DNA from 4 places in the Serratia sp. Res13-Sevr-LER1-36-b genome. Region 1 is predicted to be linked to each of the others. Evidence: predicted binding sites of a transcription regulator. Region 1 holds the regulator's gene; each other region holds the start of a gene.
The links. The regulator CRP, encoded in region 1, controls carbon source genes, mostly activating them, when cyclic AMP is high. The targets are predictions, from matches to a motif close to ATGTGANNNNNNTCACAT.

Region 2: the regulator CRP is predicted to act here: its motif matches at 2,274-2,291, upstream of IMQ33_RS23695 (ABC-F family ATPase).
Region 3: the regulator CRP is predicted to act here: its motif matches at 1,934-1,951, upstream of yrbN (protein YrbN).
Region 4: the regulator CRP is predicted to act here: its motif matches at 1,839-1,856, upstream of glpT (glycerol-3-phosphate transporter).

The regions. Positions count from the first base shown of each region.
Region 1 is NZ_JADACK010000045.1:7,661-12,420, forward strand. It holds gene IMQ33_RS25810 (YccS/YhfK family putative transporter) at 1-1,281, opposite strand, end outside; gene crp (cAMP-activated global transcriptional regulator CRP) at 1,338-1,970, opposite strand; gene IMQ33_RS25820 (OsmC family protein) at 2,352-2,759, shown strand; gene IMQ33_RS25825 (LysR substrate-binding domain-containing protein) at 2,762-3,670, opposite strand; gene IMQ33_RS25830 (MFS transporter) at 3,862-4,760, shown strand, end outside.
Region 2 is NZ_JADACK010000039.1:4,309-9,068, reverse strand. It holds gene moeB (molybdopterin-synthase adenylyltransferase MoeB) at 1-402, shown strand, start outside; gene IMQ33_RS23695 (ABC-F family ATPase) at 655-2,247, opposite strand; gene cynR (transcriptional regulator CynR) at 2,424-3,311, opposite strand; gene IMQ33_RS23685 (carbonic anhydrase) at 3,430-4,083, shown strand; gene cynS (cyanase) at 4,110-4,580, shown strand; gene IMQ33_RS23675 (antibiotic biosynthesis monooxygenase) at 4,644-4,760, opposite strand, start outside.
Region 3 is NZ_JADACK010000002.1:138,421-143,180, forward strand. It holds gene pnp (polyribonucleotide nucleotidyltransferase) at 1-826, shown strand, start outside; gene nlpI (lipoprotein NlpI) at 956-1,840, shown strand; gene yrbN (protein YrbN) at 1,964-2,038, shown strand; gene IMQ33_RS00800 (DEAD/DEAH family ATP-dependent RNA helicase) at 2,028-3,974, shown strand; gene yedE (selenium metabolism membrane protein YedE/FdhT) at 4,113-4,760, shown strand, end outside.
Region 4 is NZ_JADACK010000021.1:78,189-82,948, forward strand. It holds gene glpB (glycerol-3-phosphate dehydrogenase subunit GlpB) at 1-83, opposite strand, end outside; gene glpA (anaerobic glycerol-3-phosphate dehydrogenase subunit A) at 73-1,722, opposite strand; gene glpT (glycerol-3-phosphate transporter) at 2,084-3,436, shown strand; gene glpQ (glycerophosphodiester phosphodiesterase) at 3,541-4,620, shown strand; gene IMQ33_RS17205 (LysR family transcriptional regulator) at 4,745-4,760, opposite strand, start outside.

The DNA.
Region 1 (4,760 bases):
CAGTCCGGCGGCAATCACCAACCCGGCCAACGTGCCGAGGGCACGGTGCTGGATCCTCACCCGCGTGGCGTTATAGCCGTTTTGACTGACCAGCATGATGGTCAGCAAGATCCAATAGGGTTTTGGCAGGTTGAACAGCATGCCCAGGCTGCTGCCTGCCGCCAGAATGACCCCCAGCCTGGCTGCGTTGCGCAGGGCGTTGGATTTAAACGACAGATAGCTCACCACCGCGGGCCAGAACGGCAGACGTGACTGATTGGCCATCAGATTGCGACGGTAAAGCGGGTGCTGGGTGCGCAGCAGGCGTGCGATGCGGCTGAAGTGGTAATAGCAGAACTGACCAACCGGGTTATCGGCGTGCTGTGAGGCCACTTTTTCCAGCGCCGCCAGCTCATTCTTCATACTGAAACGCGCAGAGTGCCGATGATAGAGAATATCGTCGGCCACCACCCGCAGGCGCGTGGCGATCACCTGGGCGTTGCGGCGGATAATCGCTTCGGCCTGGCTTTGCTCTACCAGCTTTTGCACTTCTTCCGGCAGATGCAGGCTGACGGTAATGTGCTCTTGCAAATCGAGCGCCACCTGAAACGTACGTTGCAGGCGCTTTTGCTCCAGGTTATTGGCATGGGGCAGGAAATTAAGCTGTTGGTATAGCAGACTGATCAGATCCATCACTTTCTGTTGGCGTTGCAACAGCGGCGGCAGGGCAGTTTCTGGATCGGTATGTTGCGTCAGTAATGAGTATTTGGCTTCAAAATAGTCGGCCAACTGCATATACAGCTGGCTTAAGGATTCGCGCATCGGCTGCTCTTTCCACAGCTTGAACCAGGCCCAGGTAAACAACCCGTACCAGGCGGTGCCGACGATATACAGTAAAGGGGCATGCCAGATTGGCACGGTGCCTACCATGCTGAGGGAAAAGATGGCGGCAACCAGTGCGGCTGGTAGCAGGCGGGCATGCAGCGGACTGATCTCACCGCTGACGCCGAGCAACAGCGCCATTCCCAACATCAGTAAGGGCAGGGGAAGCTCCCACAGCAGGGCTTGTTGCAGCAGAAAGCTACTGAGTGCGAATAGGGATCCACCCACGACCAGGCGTTTGAAAAAGCGTTTGTGTGGCGTATCCAGCCCGGCAATGTTGCAGCAGGCGGGCACCAACGAGAACAGCATGCCGAGTTGCAGGTTGCCAATCAGCAAACCAAACGCCACCGGCAGGCACAACACCAGCGTTTGCCGCAGTGCGTAGTTGACTTCCGGGTGGTAGATCAGGCGGCGCCACATGGTTGGCTATTCAGTAGGTAAAGAAACGGCGCATTGCTGCACCGTTTCCCTGGGGATTAACGCGTACCGTACACGACAATGGTTTTGCCGTGCGCGGAGATCAGGTTTTGATCTTCGAGCATTTTCAAAATACGACCGACGGTTTCACGTGAGCAACCGACGATTTGGCCAATTTCCTGGCGGGTGATTTTGATCTGCATGCCGTCTGGGTGAGTCATGGCATCAGGTTGTTTTGCCAGGTTCAGCAAGGTCTGAGCAATGCGGCCGGTAACGTCAAGGAAGGCGAGGTTACCCACTTTCTCTGAGGTGACTTGCAGGCGGTTAGCCATCTGTGCGGACAGGCGCATCAGGATATCCGGGTTAACCTGGATCAACTGGCGGAATTTCTTGTAGGAAATTTCAGCCACTTCACAGGCGGTTTTGGCCCGTACCCAGGCGCTACGCTCCTGGCCTTCTTCAAATAATCCTAGCTCGCCGATGAAATCCCCCTGGTTAAGGTAGGACAGGATCATCTCTTTGCCTTCTTCATCTTTAATCAGCACCGCGACGGAGCCTTTGACGATGTAGTAAAGCGTTTCGGCCTTTTCACCTTGGTGAATCAGCGTACTCTTCGATGGATATTTGTGGATATGGCAATGAGACAGGAACCATTCGAGAGTCGGGTCTGTTTGCGGTTTGCCGAGAACCATTCGCTGTTATCCTCTGTTGTTATCGCTGCCTTGTATCACAGGGGTCAGAGTTCCCTGTAAAACGTGCTTATAGCCCGGTGTTTTAATTGTGGCTATCAACAGGTTTTGAGGCGTGTTATAGAAATACGCTTGTGCTCTAGCATATTAACTTGCAGGGAGAGCTGCAAGCTACATTCTGTTAACAAACCAATATAGGGGCCTTTCCTTGGACGTATCCCTGAAATCGGTGACCTGGAAAGAGTTATTGCGGCTCTGTTTGTAGCACAGAGTGAGGCGGGTGTCTTGTGTTGTCTCGCTTCAGCATGATTAGCATCAGGTTACGTTGCCAGAATGTATGCGAAAGCGTACCCTGTTTTTAAGAAATTAACCGGAGTGTGTAACATGCAGGCAAGAGTTAAGTGGGTAGAAGGGCTGACATTCCTGGGTGAGTCTGCGTCCGGCCACCAGGTGTTGATGGATGGCAACGCGGGCGATAAAGCGCCAAGCCCGATGGAAATGGTGTTGATGTCCGTTGGCGGCTGTAGCGCCATCGATGTGGTGTCGATCCTGCAAAAAGGGCGTAACGATGTGCGTGACTGCGAGGTTAAACTGACCTCCGAGCGTCGTGAAGAAGCACCGCGTCTGTTTACCCATATCAATCTGCATTTTATCGTCACCGGCAAAGGGCTGACCGACAAGATTGTGGAGCGCGCGGTGGATCTTTCCGCCGAGAAATACTGCTCCGTCTCCTTGATGTTGGGTAAAGCCGCCAGCATCACCCACAGCTTCGAAATCCGCGAAGTGGCCTGATCCTACCAAGGGTAGCGCAGGCAGTGGGCACGCAATAAATCAAGAAATCGCCGTGCCGTCACGGTTAGCGGCGATTTCTGTGAATACAGCACGCAATATTGCGCCTGCGGCAGCGTGTCGATAGGCAATGCCACCAGCCGATGCTGCAAATGGAACGGTGCACTCATCGCCCGCGCCACGATAGTCAAATAATCCGCCTCTAACACCATGTTCAAGCCACAGGTCACAGAGTCCGAGCGAATGGGCGAACGGGTCAATTGCTGATAGAAGGTGCCTAACATCGCGCGCAACTGCTGGTAATACCCCATATCGGTTTCCGGTAATAACCACTTGGCCTCACGCAGTTCGTCCAGCGAGGTTGCCTGCGCCAGTGGGTGCCCCTGGCGTGCGATAATGCAAAAAGAGGCGTTGAACAGCGGTTCACGCACCAGATCCTCCAACGGCAGTTCCGGGCTGACGGTACCCACGGCAAAATCCAGGCGGCCTTCGCGCAATGCTGGCAGCAGCGTAGACAGCTGTGCTTCGCGGATCAGCAGATTGGCCTGCGGAAACGGCTGTTTGAAGGCTTCGACCAGATCCGGTAATACCGTCAGGGCGAGTAGCGAAGAGCAGCCAATAGCGACGTTACCTTGCGAATGCTGATTCAACTGCTGGATCTCGTCGGCGGCGCGCTGCAATTCCTCCAGGATCAATTGCATTCGCAGGGCGAAGGCGCGGCCGGTTTCGGTCAGCGTCATTCCTTGGCTGCTGCGATTGATCAACTGGGTTTCCAGGATCTGTTCCAGTTCACGGATGGTACGGCTCACGGCAGGCTGAGACTGCTCCAGCGCGCGCGCCGCCCCGCGAATACTGCCGCTGCGGATCACCTGCTGGAAGACTTTCAACTGTTGTAACTTCGGTAAATAGCGCATTCCCCACCCTATCAATAAAAAGCATCACCCCTTACAAAACTGTATCTTATGCCGCTCGGCAAAAGGCGATAATTTCAGCGTGTTATTGTAAGTGACTGTTATTAAAACTATAAAGTGACCTTGATCACATTATTAAATACGCCGGCCCTGCGGGTGGGCTGCCTGGGTGATAACTTAAAGGGATATCGGCGATGAAAAATCGTTCGCTAATGATTTTTTTGCTGTTTGTGGGCTATGTCGTGGTGTACATCGATAAAACCGTGATGGGTTTTGCGCTGTTACCTATCGAACACGAATTCAATCTACAGCCGGAACAGCTGGGCTACATTACCGGGATGTTTTTCCTGGCGTATTCCCTGTTCCAGATACCGGCGGGCTGGCTCAATGACCGCTTTGGCTTTAAGAAAGTGCTGTGCAGTTCGTTACTGCTGCTGGGGGGATTTGCCCTGTGCTTCGGCATTCTGGGGTTCGGCCTGGGCCTGCTGGTGACGTTCCGCTTCCTGTCCGGTATTGGCCACTCCGGCTATCCGTGTTCCTGCGCCAAGGCGGTAGTGGCGAATTTCCCACTGGAACAGCGCACCTTCGCGCAGTCCATTCTGCTGTCCTCCGCCGGGTTGGCGATGACCGTCGGGCCGCTGGTCGCAGTCTATTGCCTGGATCACATCGGCTGGCGTGGGTCGTTCTCTGCGCTTGGCCTGTTGGCATTCGTGATTGCCGCCTGCATCTTGTGGCTGGTTCCCAATCCGCCACAGGCGGCACCCGCCAAAGCTGGGGCAGCCGCAGCCAACTATAAGGCCCTGCTGAAAAACCCAATCGTGTTGCTGCTGTTTGTGGCGATCTTCTGTATCAACATCCCATCTTACGGCCTGATGGCCTGGCTGCCGAAATTTCTGGTACAGCAGCGGGGAATGCCAATTGACGTTTCCAGCATGGTGGTAGCCGCCGGTGGTCTGGGGATCTGGATCTCTTCACTCGGTACCGGCTGGCTGGTCGGGCGCTACCTGCAAGGGCGTGAGCCGTGGGTGATCTTCTTCAGTTCTCTGCTCAGCGCCTTGTGCATCTGGCTGGTGTTTACCAGCGAATCAGCTCT
Region 2 (4,760 bases), on a different contig from region 1:
GCGACCCGCGATATGCTCAACCACCTGTGCCATGCACAGCGTAAACCGCTGGTATCAGGAGCCGCTATCCGCATGGAGGGCCAGCTCAGCGTCTTTACCTATCAACCGGAACAGCCCTGCTATCGCTGCCTGAGCAGGCTGTTTGGGGAAAACGCGCTGACCTGCGTTGAAGCGGGCGTGATGGCCCCTTTAGTCGGCACTATCGGTACATTACAGGCGATGGAAGCCATCAAGTTGTTGGCAAACTATGGCCAGCCTTTGGTGGGGAAGTTGTTGATGTTTGATGCGATGAGCATGCAGTTTCGCGAGATGAAGCTGCCGAAGGATCCGCGGTGTGAGGTGTGTGGTAAAGATGCGGCCCCTCACCCTAGCCCTCTCCCAAAGGGAGAGGGAACGGATTGAGTTCGTTAATTCTTCTGCGTAATACCTATCTTTCTCTACTCATCACGTTCCGAAGCAGTACGGGCTAACCTATCGCTCTGGACTGCTCCCTCTCCCTGTGGGAGAGGGAACGGGTTGAGTTCGTTAATTCTTCTGCGTATTACCTATCTTTCTCTACTCATCACGTTTTGAAGCAGTACGAGCTAACCAATCGCTCTGGACTGCTCCCTCTCACTGTGGGAGAGGGTTGGGATGAGGGGCGACTCGAAGGGATCAGTTGATACCCTGGCTACGCAGGTAGTCTTCGTAGTTGCCGGTAAAGTCGATCACCTTGTTCGGGGTCATTTCCAGAACGCGTGTGGCCAGCGAGCTAACGAACTCACGGTCGTGGGAAACGAAGATCAGGGTACCTTCATACATTTCCAACGCCATGTTCAGTGACTCGATGGATTCCATATCCATGTGGTTGGTCGGTTCATCCATGATCAGGATGTTCGGGCGCTGCATCATGATCTTGCCGAACAGCATACGGCCCTTCTCACCACCGGACAGCACTTTTACGCGCTTCTTGATATCGTCCTGGCTGAACAACAGGCGGCCAAGAATGCTGCGTACCGCCTGCTCATCGTCCTTTTCCTGCTTCCACTGGCTCATCCAGTCGAACACACTCAGGGTTTCATCGAACTCGTATTCGTGATCCTGTGCGTAGTAACCGATCTTGGCGTTTTCAGACCATTTCACGCTGCCGTTATCCGGTTGCAGGTCACCCACCAGCGTTTTCAGCAGGGTAGATTTACCGATACCGTTGGCACCCAGGATCGCCACTTTCTCGCCTACTTCAACCATCAGGTTGAGTTTGCTGAACAGCGGGCCGTTGTCGAAGCCTTTGGCCAGCGCTTCCACTTCCAGCGCGTTACGGAACAGTTTCTTGTCCTGTTCAAAACGAATGAACGGGTTCTGACGGCTAGAGGCTTTCACCTCTTCCAACTGGATCTTGTCGATCTGGCGGGCACGGGAGGTAGCCTGCTTGGATTTTGAGGCGTTGGCGCTGAAGCGGCTAACGAAGGATTGCAATTCGTTAATCTGCGCCTTCTTTTTGGCGTTGTCAGACATCAGGCGCTCACGAGCCTGGGTAGCCGCCGTCATGTATTCGTCGTAGTTGCCTGGATAGACACGCAGTTCGCCGTAGTCCAGATCCGCCATGTGGGTACAAACCATGTTCAGGAAGTGACGGTCGTGCGAAATGATGATCATGGTGCTGTTACGTTCGTTCAGCACCTGCTCCAGCCAGCGAATGGTATCGATGTCCAGGTTGTTCGTTGGTTCGTCGAGCAGCAGGATTTCCGGATCGGAGAACAGGGCCTGAGCCAACAGGACACGCAGTTTGAAGCCGGGAGCGATCTCGCTCATCGGGCCATAATGCTGTTCTACCGGGATCCCCACGCCGAGCAGCAACTCCCCGGCACGTGCTTCTGCGGTGTAGCCATCCATCTCGCCATAGGCCACTTCCAGATCGGCCACTTTATAACCGTCTTCTTCGCTCATCTCCGCCATGGCATAGATGCGGTCGCGCTCTTCCTTCACCGCCCACAGTTCGGTGTGGCCCATGATCACGGTGTCCAGCACGCTGAACTGTTCAAAAGCGAACTGATCCTGGCGCAGTTTACCCAGGCGCTCATTCGGATCCAGGAACACGTTACCGCCGCTCGGCGCCAGATCGCCACCGAGGATTTTCATGAACGTCGATTTACCGCAGCCGTTGGCTCCGATCAGACCATAGCGGTTACCGCCGCCAAATTTGACAGAGATGTTTTCAAACAACGGCTTACTGCCGAACTGCATAGTGATGTTGTTAGTGCTTAACACAGCGCTCGCTCTTAATTTGATTGGGAATGTGATTTGGCGCGCATTATGCCATAACGCAACACAGAGATCGTGGGAAGTTTTGGTGAAGATTTGCTCGGCGCTCGGGGTGTGGAGATATTCGCCAGCTAAATATCCCCATCAGAACGAATTAACGGATAACCAAACCCGTCACTTTTTTAGCCCATTTCCTTGACCTGATCTTGCAACATCGCAATCAACGCCCGTGAAGCTGCACTGCGGTAGCCCTCTTTGCGTTGCAACACCACAGCATGGCGTTCGGGCATGGGAACCGACAGCTTAATCGGCAGCAGCAGCGGATTACTCCGTGCAATGGCCTGCGGCAGAATGGTCGCGAGCTGGCCGTGGCGCACAATCTCGACGATGGCGCTAATCGCATTCGCCTCCATGGCAACCTGAGGATGGATCGCGTGCTGCTGGCAATATTCGTCCACGTAGTGACGCGTGGCGAAGTCACCGTTGAGTAGCACCAATGGCACCTGTTGCACCTCCGCTACGTTCAAGGCAGCGCGGTGCTTGGTAAGCTGATGCCCCTTCCCCACCATCAGTTGCAGCCGCTCCGTGAACAGCCTGGTCGCGGCTATATCCGCAGAGTGAACCGGCTCGAAGGCAATCCCGAGATCCAATTGGTCATCGCACAATAACGCCTCCATCTTATCCTGCGTCATTTCACGGATATTCAGCGTAATACCTGGGTAGCGCCGGTAAAAGCCGTCGACCAACGGGCCAATCAGGTAGGAGGTAAAGGTCGGCGTCATGGCCAAGCGCAGGTTGCCGCGTTCCAACGTCGCGACATCCTGAATGGCCCGCTTGCCAGCATCCAGATCCTGTAATGCCAACCGGGCATAGCGCATCCATGCCTGACCCGCATCGGTGAGTTGCACCCTCCGCCCGGAACGGTCAAACAGTTCTACCTGTAACGTCTCTTCCAACTGTTTGATCTGCTGTGACAAGGTGGGCTGAGAAACATGCAGCACCTCCGCCGCCCGGGTAAAGTTCCCCTGCTCGGCTACCGCCAAAAAGTAACGTATGTGCCGCAGTAACATAACGCCTCAACTATTAGTTATCCCTATCGTGACGATTATAAATGAGTCTTGGAACCTATAGCTAGAAAAGTCCATTCTTGCCTCCATTGAAAGCAAGCCACACATTGATGGAGTCACCATGCAAGAGGTTATTGACGGTTTTCTGAAGTTCAAGCGCGAGGCTTTTGTTGAGCGTACAGAGCTGTTCAAACGTCTGGCTACCAGCCAGAACCCGCGCACCCTATTTATCTCATGTTCCGACAGCCGATTGGTGCCGGAGCTGATCACCCAACGCGAACCAGGCGACCTGTTCGTCATCCGCAACGCAGGCAATATCGTCCCTTCTTTCGGGCCAGAGCCCGGTGGTGTTTCAGCCTCGGTGGAATATGCCGTTGCTGCGCTTGGCGTAGAGGATATCGTGATTTGCGGCCATTCCGATTGCGGCGCCATGACCGCCATTGCCACCTGCAAATGCCTGGATCACATGCCCACCGTGGCCAACTGGCTGCGCTATGCCGATGCCGCCAAGGCGGTCAATCAGGCCAATGAACACGCCAGCGAGCACGATCGTATTAATTCGATGGTGCGAGAAAATGTCATCGCCCAGCTCACCAACCTGAAAACTCACCCTTCGGTCGCGCTAGCGCTTGATCGAGGCAATCTGCGGCTGCATGGCTGGATCTACGATATCGCCACCGGCTGTATAGACGCATTAGATGGCAATACCCGCCGTTTCGTACCGCTGGCGAGCAACCCGAGCGTCACCGCCAGCCCAGCCATGCAACGTTTCTAACCTATTAATCATCAAGAGGATTTCACATGACACAATCTCTACAAAACACTTGCGCACGCCAGAACCTGACCGACATCATCATGGATGCCAAAGTCCGCCAAGGCCTGACCTTTGAGGCGATTAACCAAGGCACCGGCTTGAGCCTGGCGTTCGTCACCGCCGCACTGCTTGGCCAACACCCGTTGCCGGAACAGGCCGCCCGCGTGGTTGCAGCAAAATTGGGTTTGGATGAAGATGCGGTGCGCCTGCTGCAAGCCATCCCGGTACGCGGCAGTATCCCCGGCGGTGTGCCGACCGACCCGACTATTTATCGTTTCTACGAGATGGTGCAGATCTACGGCTCAACCCTGCGGGCGCTGGTACATGAACAATTTGGTGACGGGGTGATCAGCGCGATCAACTTCAAGCTGGATATCAAAAAGGTCCAGGACCCCGATGGCGGTGAACGTGCGGTGATCACGCTGGATGGTAAGTACCTGCCAACCAAGCCATTTTAAGCATTAAGTTATCAAATTATTAAGTTAATACAATCCAGCGCCGGAACCTCGGCGCTGGATCATTCAACCATGAAAACGGAGGCTATCCGCCGGAGCCTGCTCACGCGGTTCTAACCCATAATCCCGCACCACCTCTGCCACCCGCAGCCGGTAATATTCCAACACCTCATGCCTGCCACG
Region 3 (4,760 bases), on a different contig from region 1:
CGAATCCAACGGTTCTTCTTCAATGGCTTCCGTTTGTGGTGCTTCTCTGGCACTGATGGACGCAGGTGTGCCAATCAAGGCCGCCGTTGCGGGTATCGCAATGGGCCTGGTGAAAGAAGAAGAAAACTTTGTTGTACTGTCTGATATTCTGGGTGACGAAGATCACCTGGGCGACATGGACTTCAAAGTGGCCGGTAGCCGCGATGGTATCACCGCGCTGCAGATGGACATTAAAATTGAAGGTATCACCCGCGAAATCATGCAGGTGGCTCTGAACCAGGCCAAGGGTGCGCGTCTGCACATTCTGGGCGTGATGGAACAGGCTATCAGCACGCCGCGTGGCGATATCTCTGAGTTCGCACCACGTATTCACACCATCAAGATCAATCCAGACAAGATCAAAGATGTGATCGGTAAAGGTGGCTCAGTCATCCGTGCGTTGACCGAAGAAACTGGCACCACGATCGAAATTGAAGATGACGGTACAGTGAAGATTGCTGCGACCGATGGCGACAAAGCGAAGTTCGCTATCCGCCGCATCGAAGAGATCACCGCTGAGATCGAAGTTGGCCGTGTGTATCAGGGTAAAGTAACCCGTATCGTTGATTTTGGTGCCTTCGTGGCCATCGGCGGCGGTAAAGAAGGCCTGGTGCACATCTCTCAAATCGCCGACAAGCGCGTTGAGAAAGTGACCGACTATCTGCAGATGGGTCAGGAAGTACCGGTTAAGGTAATGGAAGTTGATCGCCAGGGCCGTGTGCGTCTGAGCATCAAAGAAGCTACAGCGCCAGAATCCGCTGCGGCTCCTGCACCAGAAGCAGAATAACTGTATCAGCAGTTTTACAGCTCCCTGCCGTTAGGGTTGGGGGCTGTCCTTATCGCGTGGGTAGGATACTCGCGTATTAGCAAGCGGAGGACAGGACGTTCATCCAATGTTTGTCTTCGGGAGTGGGAAATGAAGCCTTTCTTGCGCTGGTGTTACGTTGCGACAGCACTATTGCTGGCAGGATGCAGCAACCATGATTGGCGTAAAGACGAAGTTCTGGCTATTCCGTTGCAGCCTACGCTGCAGCAGGAAGTGATCCTGGCGCGCATGGAACAAATACTTGCCAGCCGGGCATTAACGGACGATGAGCGAGCACAGCTTTTATATGAGCGCGGTGTGCTGTATGATAGCCTAGGTTTACGTGCTCTAGCGCGCAATGACTTTTCACAAGCGCTAGCGATACGTCCTGATATGCCAGAAGTTTTCAACTACCTGGGCATTTACTTAACGCAGGCAGGCAATTTTGATGCTGCCTATGAAGCGTTTGATTCTGTACTAGAGCTTGATCCAACTTACAATTACGCGCGTTTAAACCGGGGCATCGCACTGTATTATGGCGGCCGCTTCCCGTTGGCGCAGGATGATCTGCAGGCGTTTTATCAAGACGACCCAAACGATCCCTTCCGTTCGCTGTGGCTTTATCTGGTGGAGAGAGAAATCGATCCCAAGATGGCTACCGTATCGCTCCAGCAGCGTTATGACAAATCGGACAGAGGGCAATGGGGATGGAATATTGTCGAATTCTACCTGGGCAAAATCAGCGAAAAAACGCTGATGGAACGCCTCAAGGCAGATGCAACGGATAACACTTCGCTCGCTGAGCATCTCAGTGAAACTGACTTCTATTTAGGTAAGCACTACCTAAGTCTGGGGGACAAGGACACCGCTTCGGCGCTGTTCAAACTGACGGTGGCTAACAACGTTCATAACTTTGTTGAGCACCGCTATGCATTGTTGGAATTGGCGCTGTTAGGCCAAGAACAAGACGACCTATCGGAATCGGACCAGCAATAGCTGACGGACACTTATCAGCCTGATTTACATTGGTTTTTTGACCAAAGTAATCGCCTTAACGGGCGAGGGCTTTTTTGTCTGTTTTATAATCTAATTTGAGCCGGTTCACACTTTTCAATGAAAATGACTGAAAATTTTCTCGACGAGTTATGTAGACTGGCTGCCATTATTAATGAGGCACGTGTACATGACTACTGAGCTTGAAACCTCTTTTGCTGACCTGGGGCTGTCTGCTCCGATCATTGCTGCCCTGACCGATCTGGGCTACGAAAAACCATCACCGATCCAGGCTGAGTGTATTCCTCACCTGTTGAACGGCCGCGACGTGCTGGGCATGGCGCAGACCGGTAGTGGTAAAACTGCGGCGTTCTCGCTGCCCCTGCTGCACAACCTCGATGCAGCCCTGAAAGCACCACAAATCCTGGTACTGGCTCCAACCCGCGAACTGGCGGTTCAGGTCGCTGAAGCCATGACCGATTTCTCCAAGCACATGCATGGCGTTAACGTGGTGGCCCTGTACGGTGGCCAACGTTATGACGTGCAGCTGCGCGCTCTGCGTCAGGGCCCGCAAATCGTAGTAGGGACCCCGGGCCGTCTGCTGGACCACCTGAAACGTGGCACCCTGAACCTTTCTGGCCTGAAAGGCCTGGTTCTGGACGAAGCCGACGAAATGCTGCGCATGGGCTTTATCGAAGACGTAGAAACCATCATGGCGGAGATCCCGGCTGAACATCAGACCGCGCTGTTCTCTGCGACCATGCCGGAAGCGATCCGTCGTATTACCCGTCGCTTCATGAAAGATCCACAGGAAGTGCGCATTCAGTCCAGCATCACCACTCGTCCGGACATTAGCCAGAGCTACTGGACCGTGCAGGGCATGCGTAAAAACGAAGCGCTGGTGCGTTTCCTGGAAGCTGAAGATTTTGACGCGGCGATCATCTTCGTACGTACCAAAAATGCGACCCTGGAAGTGGCCGAAGCGCTGGAGCGCAGCGGTTACAACAGTGCCGCACTGAACGGTGACATGAACCAGGCGCTGCGTGAGCAGACCCTGGAGCGTCTGAAAAGTGGCCGTCTGGATATTCTGATCGCCACCGACGTTGCCGCTCGTGGTCTGGACGTTGAGCGTATCAGCCTGGTGGTAAACTATGATATCCCTATGGATTCAGAGTCTTACGTTCACCGTATCGGCCGTACAGGTCGTGCTGGCCGTGCTGGCCGTGCGCTGCTGTTCGTAGAAAACCGCGAACGCCGCCTGCTGCGCAACATCGAGCGCACCATGAAGTTGACCATCCCTGAAGTCGAGCTGCCAAACGCAGATCTGCTGGGTGAGCGCCGCCTGGCCAAGTTTGCCGCTAAAGTTCAGCAGCAGCTGGAAAGCAGCGATCTGGATATGTACCGTGCGCTGCTGGCTAAGCTGCAGCCGGGTGAAGATCTGGATATGGAAACGCTGGCTGCTGCACTGCTGAAAATGGCACAGGGCGAGCGTCCTCTGATCCTGCCACCAGATCCAGTGTTCAAACCGCGTCAACGTCGTGAGTTCAACGATCGTGACGAACGTGGTAGCGACCGTCGTCGTGACGCACGTCCAGACAGCCGTGAAGCTGGTGCTGAGCGTCCACGTCGCGAACGCCGTGACGTGGGTGAAATGCAGCTGTACCGCATTGAAGTTGGCCGTGATGACGGCGTGGAAGTTCGTCATATCGTTGGTGCGATCGCTAACGAAGGTGACATCAGCAGCCGTTACATCGGTAACATCAAGCTGTTTGCTTCCCACTCCACCATCGAGCTGCCAAAAGGCATGCCGGGCGAGATCCTGAATCACTTCACTCGCACCCGCATTCTGAACAAGCCGATGAACATGCAACTGCTGGGCGATGCACAGCCGCATGAACGTCGTGAGCGTCCTGCCGGTGGTAACGGTGGTGAGCGCCGTGGTGGTGCCCGTCCATTCAACGGTGAGCGTCGCGAAGGTGCACCAGCACCACGTCGTTCTTTCGGTGAGCGTCGTGAAGGCGGTAATGCTGCCGGTGGCGAACGTCGTGGCGGTAACTTCAACCGTGATAAGCCAGCACCACGCCGTGACGATGCAGCAGCTCCTGCCGCACCACGTCGCCGTTTCGGTGATGCATAACCGTTGATTTGACCGTTTACGGTTAATCAGCTTAAAAACCAGTCTTCGGACTGGTTTTTTTTTGCCTGGTATCTCAGTTAATACTGCTAAAGGGCGTATCATCCGCAAGGTTTATCTTACGGATGCACAGGAGCTGCCGTGAACTGGCAACAATTCAAATCTCAATACCTGGTGCGCTTTTGGGCACCCTTACCGGCGGTGATCGCAGCCGGGATCCTCTCGACCTACTATTTCGGCATGACCGGCACCTTCTGGGCGGTAACCGGCGAATTTACCCGCTGGGGGGGCCATATCTTGCAGTGGTTTGGCTTTCATCCCGAGCAGTGGGGTTACTTTAAGGTGATCGGCCTACAGGGCACACCGCTCGATCGTATTGATGGGCGCATGATTATTGGTATGTTTGCGGGTTGCATCGCCGCTGCGCTGTGGGCCAACAACATCAAATTACGTATGCCGCAGCACCGCATCCGCATTGCACAGGCATTGCTGGGCGGCATTATTGCCGGTTTTGGCGCGCGTTTAGCGATGGGGTGTAACCTGGCGGCCTTCTTTACCGGCATTCCACAGTTCTCGCTGCATGCCTGGTTTTTTGCGCTGGCAACGGCGGCCGGCTCTTACTTCGGTGCCAAATTCACCTTGCTGCCGATGTTCCGTATTCCGGTCAAGCTGCAAAGAGTGAAAGCGGCCTCACCATTGACGCAAAAACCCGAGCAGGCACGCCGTCGTTTCCGTTTGGGAATGGGGGTTTTCTGCCTCACGGTGGCCTGGTCATTATGGACGCTGTTT
Region 4 (4,760 bases), on a different contig from region 1:
CAGCGTTTGCCATGCTCGGCTAAACGGATAGCACAGCTCAACCCGGCCAAGCCACCACCAATCACCACCGCATCAAATTGCATCATCCGCCTCCTGCTTAGCGTCACCCTGCGCATCTAACCCGCATAACCCTTGATATACCCAACTGGTGAATTCGCTCTCCCGCAGGGCATCGCCCCAGGCGATAGGCCGCACGCCTTTCCAGCGTTCATTGAGGAAATGGGACAGTTGGGTGATGGATTGCTGCGGCGTCACCACGTTAAACCGCGTCAACAAACCTGCGGCACGGCAGGCACACAGCTCCCCTTGGCAGGTCCCCATACCAACGCGGGTACGGCGGCGCAGATCGACCAGATTGTTGACGGTCAGAGAATCCACCGCGTAACGTACCTCACCGGCAGTCACCGCTTCACACTCACACACCAGGCTGTTGTCCAGCCGGTTGCCAGAAGGGACCAGGCTGGCACGATCGCCATGACGGTACACCGCCGAGCCCCGTATGCTGGCAGGCAGTGAAACCACGCTGCGCACCGTCTCTTCGGCGCTCTGGCGGGAGCCGGGCAACGCCACTTCCGCTGTGGTGCAAGGGCTGTCGATGCCCAGCTTGGCGCAGACCAGGTCGGTGGTCCATTCAGCCATCAGCCGGTAAGTCATCAGCTTGCCGCCGGTAATGGTAATAAAGCCCTCCAACCCGTCACGCACCGCATGGTCGAGCAGCACGATGCCGCGGCTGACGTTGCGCCCAGAAGGATCGTCGTCGCTGGCTACCAGCGGCCGTACGCCCGCATAGGCACGCAGAATGCGCGTTTGCGCCAGTTTCGGGGCCAGCAGCGTGCCTTCGCGGATTAATATATCCACTTCCTGTGGCGTCACCACCATGTTGTCAATCTGGTCATACTCGATATGAGTTGAGGTGGTACCAATCAGCGAGATGGTATCGCCAGGTACCAGAATGTCGGCATCCGCCGGTTTACGGCAGCGGTTAATCACCATGTTATTGATGCGATGGCCCAGGATCAGCAATGCCCCTTTGGCAGGGAACATGCGGATGCGCAGATCGGCATACTCGGCAATTTGCTGGCCCCAGATCCCGGCGGCGTTGACTACCACCTGAGCATGGATGTCGTACTGCTGTGCGGCCTGATGATCGAAAACGCGCACGCCCGTCACGCGATCGCCGGTACGCAACAAACCGGTGACCTGATGATAGGTAAGGATTTGTGCACCATGTTCACGCGCATCAAGCATGTTGGCCGCCGTTAAGCGGAAAGGATCGACGGTGCCATCTGGCACTCGCACCGCGCCGATCAGCGCCGGGTTAGCCGCAGGCTCCAGGCGTAATGCCAGCGCGGGGTCAATGGCTTCGGCCTCAATGCCAGCGCTGCGACAGGCAGTAATAAACTGCTGCTGAAAGGCCAATGAGTCCTGAGGCAAGGTAATGAACAGGCCGTCGGTACGTTCGATGCAGTGGTGGGCAATACGTTTGAGGATGCGGTTTTCTTCAATACATTCGCGTGCCGATTCGCCGTCGGTGACCGAATAGCGCGCCCCGCTGTGCAACAACCCGTGGTTGCGGCCAGTCGCGCCAGTGGCGATGTCATGCCTTTCCAGTAAAACGCAACGCAGACCGCGCCGCGCGCAGTCACGGGCAATCCCCGCGCCGGTAGCGCCGCCGCCAATGATGATCACGTCCGTTTCGGTGATTGGTGAGTTGTTGCTCATCACGCCCCCTGAGCCTGTAGTTATGCGTTTATTTAGCCACAGTCAGTAGGGTTTTTGTTTGATAAGGAACAATAACGAACAGAAAACGAAAATAATATGGCCATAAAAAGCCATGAATGTGACCAGCATCACGTATTTGTGCTATTTAGCCATTCCAAAATGTTAACCGATCACTCAAAATTCGCCACAGTTTCATAAAAGTGTAACAAATGAGCCATCCATCACGGTGTGACCGGGGGGTTTTCTCTAGCATTGCGCTCGTTATGGAACATTTAACAACACTTCAGGTATCCGCAAGCTCATCTTCAGGACAGCCGTTTCCTGTTGAGGCAATAAACAGATAAAGCCATCGGAGGCGCTCATGTTGAGTATTTTTAAGCCAGCTGCACACATTTCTCGTGTGCCAGTCGACAAGGTAGACCCGCTCTACCGTAAGCTGCGCTGGCAGATTTTTATGGGGATCTTTTTCGGTTACGCCGCCTACTATCTGGTGCGTAAAAACTTCACCCTGGCGATGCCGTATCTGATCGATCAGGGCTTCAGCCGTGGTGACCTGGGCTTTGCGCTGTCAGGGATTTCCATCGCCTACGGTTTCTCCAAGTTCATCATGGGGTCGGTTTCTGACCGTTCCAACCCGCGTGTATTCCTACCCGCCGGCCTGATCCTGGCTGCTGCCGTCATGCTGTTTATGGGCTTTGTGCCTTGGGCTACCTCCAGCATTGCCGTGATGTTCGTGCTGCTGTTCCTGTGTGGTTGGTTCCAGGGTATGGGTTGGCCGCCTTGTGGCCGTACCATGGTGCACTGGTGGTCACAAAAAGAGCGTGGCGGTATTGTTTCGGTATGGAACTGTGCGCACAACGTCGGTGGTGGCCTGCCTCCACTGCTGTTCCTGCTGGGTATGGCCTGGTTTAACGACTGGCATGCGGCGCTGTATATGCCTGCCTTCGGTGCGATCCTGGTGGCCCTGATCGCCTTCGCCTTGATGCGTGACACCCCGCAATCTGTTGGTTTGCCACCGATTGAAGAATACAAAAACGACTATCCGGATGATTACAGCGAAGAAGCAGAAGAAGAGCTGACAGCCAAGCAGATCTTCATGCAGTACGTGCTGCCAAACAAACTGCTGTGGTACATCGCGATCGCCAACGTGTTCGTGTATCTGCTGCGCTACGGCATCCTGGACTGGTCACCAACCTACCTGAAAGAAGTGAAACACTTCGCGCTGGATAAGTCCTCCTGGGCCTACTTCCTGTACGAATACGCCGGTATCCCAGGCACCCTGCTGTGCGGCTGGATGTCGGACAAGGTGTTTAAAGGCAACCGTGGCGCCACCGGGGTGTTCTTCATGGTTCTGGTGACCATCGCCACCATCGTTTACTGGCTGAACCCGGTGGGTAACCCAGGCATCGATATGGCCTGTATGATCACCATCGGCTTCCTGATCTATGGCCCAGTCATGCTGATCGGCCTGCACGCGCTGGAACTGGCACCGAAGAAAGCGGCAGGTACCGCCGCAGGCTTTACCGGCCTGTTCGGTTACCTGGGCGGTTCGGTCGCAGCCAGCGCCATCGTTGGCTATACCGTTGACTACTTCGGTTGGGACGGCGGCTTTATGGTGATGATCGGCGGCAGCATCGGTGCGGTGATCCTGCTGGTACTGACCATGATCAGCGAGAAGAAACACCACGCAGAAATCGCGGCCAAACGCGGTTAAAAGCTAAGCGGGCGCAGCATGCAGCGCCCCTACCTACCCTTTATCGTCAATCTAAGGCCGCGCTGCGGCCTTTTTCTTACCTCTACAACATGGAGCAACACAGAATGCGGACTCAAACCAAAGCCCTGCTCACAGGGATCATTCTTGCCACTTCAATGCTCAGTGCCGCCCAGGCTGCGGATAAAGTGGTTATCGCTCACCGCGGTGCCAGCGGCTATCTGCCGGAGCATACGTTACCGGCCAAGGCGATGGCCTACGCGCAGGGTGCCGACTTCCTTGAGCAAGATCTGGTGATGACCAAAGACAACGAGCTGGTGGTGTTGCACGACCACTATCTGGATCGCGTCACCGACGTTGCCGAGCGCTTCCCGGACCGGGCGCGTAAAGATGGCCGCTACTACGCCATCGACTTTACGCTGCCTGAGATCAAATCGCTGAAGTTCACCGAAGGCTTCGATATCAAAGATGGTAAGCAGGTGCAAAGCTACCCTGGCCGCTTCCCGATGGGCAAATCCGACTTCCGCGTCCACACCTTCCAGGAAGAGATCGAGTTCGTACAGGGCCTCAACCATTCAACCGGCAAGAACATCGGCCTCTACCCGGAAATCAAGGCCCCCTGGTTCCATCAGCAGGAAGGAAAAGACATCTCCACCAGGGTGCTGGAAGTCCTTAAGCAATACGGCTACACCAGCAAGAGCGACAACGTCTATCTGCAGTGTTTTGATGCCAACGAGCTGAAACGCATCAAGGATCAGCTGGAACCCAAGATGGGGATGGATCTGAAGCTGGTGCAGCTGATTGCCTACACCGACTGGAACGAAACCTACGAGCAGAAGGCCGACGGCAAGTGGGTCAACTATGACTACGACTGGATGTTCAAACCGGGTGCGATGAAAAAGATCGCCCAGTATGCCGACGGCATCGGGCCTGACTATCACATGCTGATCGTCGAAGAAAAATCCAAACCGAACCAGATCGTGTTGACCGATATGGTCAAGGACGCTCATGCCAGCAATATGGCGGTGCACCCTTACACCATTCGTGCCGATAAGCTGCCGAAATACGTCACCGACGTGAACCAACTGTTCGACGCGATTTACAATCAGGCGGGCGTTGACGGCGTGTTTACCGACTTCCCGGACAAGGGCGTACAGTTCCTGCAAAAGCAGGGGCAACATAAGTAACGACGACTCCCCCACCGGGTTACCCCGGTGGGGATCAGAACCAAGCCTGCCGTAACAGCAAAGCAACCACATAAATGCCTATGCCAGAGGCTGAACTGGGATTGAAAAGCTCAATTGAGCCACGTCATTGCCAGCTTGGA